3 regions of the Streptomyces sp. NPDC104581 genome follow, and region 1 is predicted to be linked to each of the others. Evidence: riboswitches for the same ligand, from Rfam matches in the RefSeq annotation. Region 1 holds a riboswitch; each other region holds the start of a gene.
The links. Region 1 has a riboswitch for cyclic di-AMP ahead of ACZ61E_RS23805 (C40 family peptidase). Riboswitches for the same ligand answer to the same signal wherever they lie in the genome.
Positions count from the first base shown of each region.

Region 1 (2,193 bases):
GACAACGGGGCCCGTATCCGGGCGGATCGGCCGTGCGCCGGGTGCCGTTGATGGCAGTGTGTCGCGAAGCGCAATCCGGGGACGTACTCGCGGGCATCTGCCGTAGGTCGGTCTGCGTCCCGGTGGGAAAGGGACAGCGTCGCCATGGCAGACCATCAGGAAGCATCCGTCACCCTGCCGAGCGATCCCGCCTCGGTACCGGAGGCCCGCAGATATGTCGCGCGCGTCCTCGCGGAGTGGGGTCTGCCCGGCGAAGCCGAAACCGCCGAAACGGTTCGCCTGATCATCTCGGAACTCGCGTCCAACGCCGTGCAGCACACCTTCGGGAGATCACCGACCTTCACCGTCGACATCACCCTGGAACGCGACGAACAGCTGCGCGTCGGGGTCACCGACAGCCATCCGCGGTGGCCGCGCCGGCTCCCGGCCGCGGTCCAGCAGGACAACGGCCGCGGCATGGTCATCATCCGGGCGCTCACCGCCGAGTACGGCGGCCGGCTGGCCGTCACGCCCACCGCGGACGGCGGCAAGACGGTCTGGATCACCCTGCCCTGGACGATTCCCGCGCAGGGCTGACCGGCGGCCGTACCGCGTAACGGGCCACCGCGCCCACCGCACGAGGGCCGGCGCGGGTCGCGCACCCGCCGACCGGTGTCAGCCGACGCGGCCGTACCAGACGCCCTTGGACCAGATGCGCTCCAGCCGCACCACCTGGCCCGACTTCGGCGAGTGCCAGATCTTGCCGGCCCCGGCGTAGATCCCGACGTGGTAGACGCTGTTGCCCTGGTGGAAGAAGACGAGGTCGCCCCGTTCGCGGCCGGCGGCCGGGATGTGGCGCGAGGTGTTGTACTGCTGCTGCGCCGTGCGCGGCAGTGACTTGCCCGCCTTCTTGTACGAGAACACCGTCAGGCCCGAGCAGTCGAACCGGTGCGGTCCCGCCGCCCCGTGCCTGTACGGCGCGCCCTTCTTGGACGCGGCCACATGGAGGGCCTCGGCGGCGGCGGGCCGGGCGTGGGCCTCGGACACGGCGCCGGGCGCCAGCATCGCGCCACCGACGGTGGCGAGGAGGGCCGATGCGGTACCGGCCCGGGAGAACAGCGACGGGACATGCGTCTGCGCGGACATGCGCAACCCTTCGTCAGCCGCCTGTGAAGGATGACCTGTCGGGTTCGGACAGGCGAAGATGTCCGGCCGCGTGCGCGGCTTCACCCCGAGGGGCGGTCCATGCTCGGAACGCCCCGAACTGCTCGGGTCCTCCACTCCTGCCGATCCACTCGTGTCGACCAGTCATCCGGAGCGGCGGCAGGACTCGGCGTCCACCCGGACCGCCCCGCCGAGGTGGCGGGGGCTTGTCGTCCCAGGGATCTTGACGCGGCCTCAGTGAAATTCCGAGCCGAAACGACGGTATGTGACTCTCGTCACTCTTGGGCTGTATGGGTCGCCATGGGCGATTGGGTGAACGGCTGATATGACCACTCATGCGCTGTACCTGCGACGCAGCGCCGCATTTCGGCCGGACGGCCGATCGCCCCTCGCAAGTCGCCGCCGCGGACGCGAGGGACACGCCGATACGCCGAACGGGCGGGCGATTCCCGTACGGACGCGTCCGTACGGGGCGACGGAGCGTCTGTTCGCTTCGTCCCACCGGTGCGTGGGGTCCGGCCCGTATCAAGTCGCGGGGCCGGCCGGCAGGGTGACTCGCCCGGCCCTGCGCTCCCCGTCGAGCACCCGCAGCGCGCGGTCCAGGGTCGGGGTGTGCAACTCGCGCTCGCCCCGGGCGTGCATCAGTGTCAGCGCGTCGCGCAGTTCGGCGGCCCCGGCGACCAGGGCCTGTGCGGCGCGCAGCGCGCCGTACGTGTCGTCGCCGCGCGACGGGTTGATCCGGCCCACCAGGTCGACGACCCGGAGATAGCTGTCGACGAAGTCGCCCTCGGCGCGGGTCAGCGCGGGCAGCGGCGGCAGTTCCGGTGGGAGCATCGGACGCTCACCGGGGGGAGTTGAGGCCGAGTGCCGCCCTGCGGTCCTGGGCGACCTGGTCCACCAGGCCGTACTCCAGGGCGCCGGCCGCGTCGAAGACGGTGTCCCGGTCGATGTCGGCCTCGATCCGCTCGGCGCTCCGGCCGGTGTGCCGCACCAGCATGCCCGCCATCAGTGCGCGCAGCCGCAGCAACTCCTCGGCGTGGATGGCGAGAT
Region 1 is NZ_JBVJNN010000032.1:40,633-42,825, reverse strand. It holds gene ACZ61E_RS23810 (ATP-binding protein) at 145-576, shown strand; gene ACZ61E_RS23805 (C40 family peptidase) at 655-1,125, opposite strand; cyclic di-AMP (ydaO/yuaA leader) riboswitch at 1,129-1,295, opposite strand; gene ACZ61E_RS23800 (hypothetical protein) at 1,669-1,977, opposite strand; gene ACZ61E_RS23795 (ATP-dependent Clp protease proteolytic subunit) at 1,985-2,193, opposite strand, start outside.

Region 2 (2,193 bases), on a different contig from region 1:
AGGTGTACATGGCCCGGTTCGGCGAGCTGACGCGGGGGCGCGTCGAGAAGACGGAGGACGGCGGGCGCCGGGTCCGGTTCGAGCGCCAGCTCGTCCGGCCCGCGGAGGTCGTCTGGGCCCGACTGACCGGTGGGGCGGAGCCGTTGACCGGTTCACCGGCGCCGCCCGGCTTCACGGCCGGCGAGATCCCGGCGGGGCCGGTCACGGACGTACGGGCGCCGGAGGTCCTCGCGTACGCCTGGCAGCCGGAGGGCGAGGTCCGCTGGGAGCTGCGCGCCGGGACGGGGCACGGGCCCCGGCTGGTCCTCACCCAGACGGGCCCGCACGACTTCGACGCGGAGGCGGCGGAGGCGGCGTGGCGGGCGCGGGTGCGGGACCTGGCGGCGGACTTGGCGGCGGGGCCCGCGGACGCCCGGGACGGCGGGGCGGCCGGTCCCTCCTGAGCCGCCGGACGGCGTCGCATCGGCCCGCCCCGGCCCGGCCCGGACGGCGGACAGCCCGAGGCCGGGCGGGCTGCTCCGCGCAGTCCGTCCGGCCTCGGGGTCACGCCATGACCGTCCCGATCAGTAGGGGCCGTTCACGTTGTCGATCGAGCCGTAGCGGTCGGCCGCGTAGTTGCACGCCGCCGTGATGTTCGCGACCGGGTCGTACGGGTCGGTCGCGGTGCCGGGCACGTGGTACGCCTCGAAGGTCGGGGCGATGACCTGGAGCAGGCCCTTCGACGGCGTGCCGGCCGCCGCGTTGGAGTCCCAGTTGTTGATGGCCTGGGGGTTGCCACCGGACTCGCGCATGATGTTGCGGTGGATCCCGTCGTACGAACCGGGGATGCCGTTCTGCGCCATGACGTCCAGCGCCTCGCGGATCCAGCCGTCGAGGTCGTTGGTGTACGACTTCGCGGCCGTCTCGACGGCTTCGCCGGTCTCGCCCGGCGCGTTCTCGGTCGACGCGGTCGGGGCCGCCGCCTTCGGCTTGCCCGAGAGCTTCAGCTTCAGGCCGGGGTGTATCAGCGACGGGTCCTCGCCGACGGCGGCGCGGTTGGTCTTGTACAGAGCCTTCCAGCCACCGCTCACGGAACGGGCGTCCGCGATCTTGGCCAGCGATTCGCCCTTCGCGACGGTGTGGGTCACCTTCGCGGCGGCCGTGGCGGCCGTCGGGGCCTTGACGGGCTGCTGCGGGGCGGGGGCGGCGCCCGCCGTGGTGGCGGCCACCAGGGGCAGGGCGAGTGCGGCGCTGCCGGTGCCGAGGGCGATGAGGCGGCGGGCGAGCGGACTGGTGCGGGAACGGCGGTGCTTACCCGGTGCGGGCATGACGAAATCCTCTCCGTCGCCTGCGAGGTGAGCTGTCGGGTTCGGGCGGGAGATGCCCGGCCGCGCTTTCGGCGCGGCTTCACCCCGAGCCGGTCCGGCATTGCCGGACCGGCGACTTACCTGGGTCCCCCGCTCCTGCCGTACGTGAATGGGTGGGTGCGGTTTCCGGGCAGCGGCAGGATTCGGCGTTCCGCCCGGAATGACGAGAACGTAAGCGAGAACGTCCGGGCGAAACAAGTCCTGAATTCACCGCACCCCGCCATTCACTGATCCAATGGCGAACAATTCGAATTCCCGCCCGGCGGTACGGACCCTCAACTTTCCTTTCCCGCACGGGAGGTGGGAACGGACACGGGAGAAACACACCCGCCAAATCTGTGACACACATCACGGACTATTGATGCAACCGCCCGGCGACAACACGGCCCAGAAAGGGACAAGTTGGTTCCTGAGCGCACATAACACCCGCTCCGCAAAGCGGACAAAATACAATCTTCCACCTTTGGCGATATGCACTTTGTGTCAGAAAAGCGCCTTCCGTACGGCTCCCCTCACAGAGCCGTACGGAAGGCGCGCCGCGGGGCTCCCGCCCCGCCGTCGACGGGGTGTCAGCCGGCCGTTCGCCCGGCGCCGGGACCGCCCGTGATCACGAAGCTCGATCCCGGCTCGACCAGCACGTCTCCCTCGGCCGAGTTGGTGATGGTCACGTCCGTGAGCGTCGCGTTGCCGCGGGCGCCGCCCATCGCGAGGATGCCGGAACCGTTGTTCGACCTGTCGATCGACACACCGCTGATCTCGACGTCGGGGACGTTGCCGCCGCCGTTCTTGAACTGAATGCCGTCATACGTCGAGTCGGAGATCTCGGTGTCCCTGATCTTCACCCCGG
Region 2 is NZ_JBVJNN010000002.1:65,635-67,827, reverse strand. It holds gene ACZ61E_RS01895 (SRPBCC family protein) at 1-443, shown strand, start outside; gene ACZ61E_RS01890 (transglycosylase SLT domain-containing protein) at 564-1,307, opposite strand; cyclic di-AMP (ydaO/yuaA leader) riboswitch at 1,312-1,472, opposite strand; gene ACZ61E_RS01885 (right-handed parallel beta-helix repeat-containing protein) at 1,916-2,193, opposite strand, start outside.
Region 2: another riboswitch for cyclic di-AMP. It lies ahead of ACZ61E_RS01890 (transglycosylase SLT domain-containing protein); the one in region 1 lies ahead of ACZ61E_RS23805 (C40 family peptidase).

Region 3 (2,193 bases), on a different contig from region 1:
TCCCAGGACGCCTGGGCGGACTTCGGCGGTACGGCGTACGCGCCCAGCCCCGACCAGGCCAGCCGCAGCCAGCAGATCGCCGTCGCGGAGAAGATCCTCGACGCGCAGGGGCCGACCGCGTGGCCGACGTGCGCGCTGATCACCGGTCTCACGGCGGACGCCGACAGCGCTCCGGACGGTGAGCCCTCCGGCGGTGCCACCGAGGAGCCGGAGACGCCCGCCGAGCCCGAGCCCGAGCCGACCGAGACGGCCGTCCTGCCCGCCGCTCCCGAGTCGGTGCCCCCCTCCGGTCAGTTCGGCCGTGACTCCGCCGCCGGCGGCGAGAAGCCCGGCACGGGGGAGTCGAGCGCGCGGCCGAGCACCGAGGCCGGCACGGGCAAGGGCAAGCACCGCGGCGAGCCGGCCCCCGAGAGCGACGCGACGACCGGTTCGCCGGAGTCGGCGGACGGTTCGGGCGGTTCTGACGCCTCGGCGGAGGCGGGCGATCCCGGCACGTCCGGCGAGGCGCGTGATAGCGGTCGTCATGCCTCACGGGGTGACGGTTCGGCACGCGACGACGCCGCCGCCGAGGGCTCGTACACCGTCCGCTCCGGCGACAACCTGTGGGCCATCGCGGACGAGCAGAAGGTGGAGGGTGGCTGGCCCGCCCTGTACGAGGCGAACCGTGAGGTCGTGGGCTCCGACGCCGATCTGATCCTGCCGGGCCAGAGCCTCGATCTGGCCGTGGGTCAGGGGTAGTTAGGCGGACTATGTCCGTATCTGCGCAAGTGAGACAAGCGTCTCTTCGCCCCAACTGACACGGTCTGCCCGGCAACTCACCCCACGTCCTTTCCGACCTGCGTAAACAGAGGTTTCCTCGGGGCGGGACGGGCGAATCATCCCGGATGTTCCGTCTTTGAACATCCGGGATGCCTGTGTTTAACGTCTTAACCGCTCGCACCGCGGGCACCGTCGACCGTCACGCCGAATCCTGCCGTCGGTCGGGGGGAGTACTCGTCGCGTCAAGCGCCGAAGGCAGGAGCGGGGGACCCAAGGTAAGTGCCGGTCATCACGGCCGGCTCGGGGTGCAGCCGTGCGCGGGAGGACGTGAAGACGTTCTCCGGCGGCGCGGCCGGGCAACTCACTTGGCCCGAACCCGACAGCTCACCTCGCAGGCGTCGGTGAGGAGATCACGCATGCTGTTTTCCAGCAACTCAGGCAAGGGCAAGCACCGCCGTCCCTCCAGGACCGTCCGCTACGCCACCCTCGCCGGCATCACCGGTGCCGCTGTCGCGGCCCCGCTGCTCGGCGCCACCTCCGCCTCCGCCGCCACCACCGCCGAGTGGGACGCCGTCGCCCAGTGCGAGTCCGGCGGCAACTGGTCGATCAACACCGGCAACGGCTACTACGGCGGCCTCCAGTTCTCCGCCTCCACCTGGGCCGCGTACGGCGGCAGCGCCTTCGCCTCCAGCGCCGACCAGGCGTCGAAGGCCCAGCAGATACAGATCGCCGAGAAGGTCCTGGCGGGCCAGGGCAAGGGTGCCTGGCCGAGCTGCGGCGTCGGCCTGTCCAACGCCTCGAACGACGCCGGCTCCGCCGAAGCGGCCCCGGAGCAGTCCGCCCCCGAGGCGCAGCCGGCCCCGCGGAAGGCCGAGCCGCGCACCGAGCAGGAGCAGCCCGCCTCGCGTGGCGAGACGCGCGGCCCGGTCAAGAAGGGCGACGGCGAGTACAAGGTCAAGGCCGGTGACACCCTCTCCAAGATCGCCGAGGCCGAGAAGGTCGAAGGCGGCTGGAAGAAGCTGTTCAAGCTGAACAAGGACATCGTCGAGAAGGCCGATGTCATCTTCCCGGGTCAGCAGCTCCACCTGAGCTGACCCTTCCCCGGAACCCCGGCCCCGGCCCGGCGCGCCTCACTCCCCCCGGACGCGCCGGGTCCGGGGCCGGGGTCCGTCCGCCGGGTGAATCGGCGTGACTCCGGTGCGACATTCGCCGCACATCGTGCATTCCGGACTCTTTTCGTCCCAGCGGGCGGGCATCGGCCGACCCTCGCCCGGGAGCCGGTTAGGCTCATGCCGCAGGACCAATGAGGCCCCGCACCAACGCGTCACATCCCAGAAGGAGATGCTCGTGCCGTCCATCGACGTCGTCGTAGCCCGGGAAATCCTTGACTCCCGAGGCAACCCAACGGTCGAGGTCGAGGTCGGCCTCGACGAC
Region 3 is NZ_JBVJNN010000008.1:58,681-60,873, reverse strand. It holds gene ACZ61E_RS09555 (transglycosylase family protein) at 1-738, shown strand, start outside; cyclic di-AMP (ydaO/yuaA leader) riboswitch at 997-1,172, shown strand; gene ACZ61E_RS09550 (transglycosylase family protein) at 1,176-1,853, shown strand; gene eno (phosphopyruvate hydratase) at 2,101-2,193, shown strand, end outside.
Region 3: another riboswitch for cyclic di-AMP. It lies ahead of ACZ61E_RS09550 (transglycosylase family protein); the one in region 1 lies ahead of ACZ61E_RS23805 (C40 family peptidase).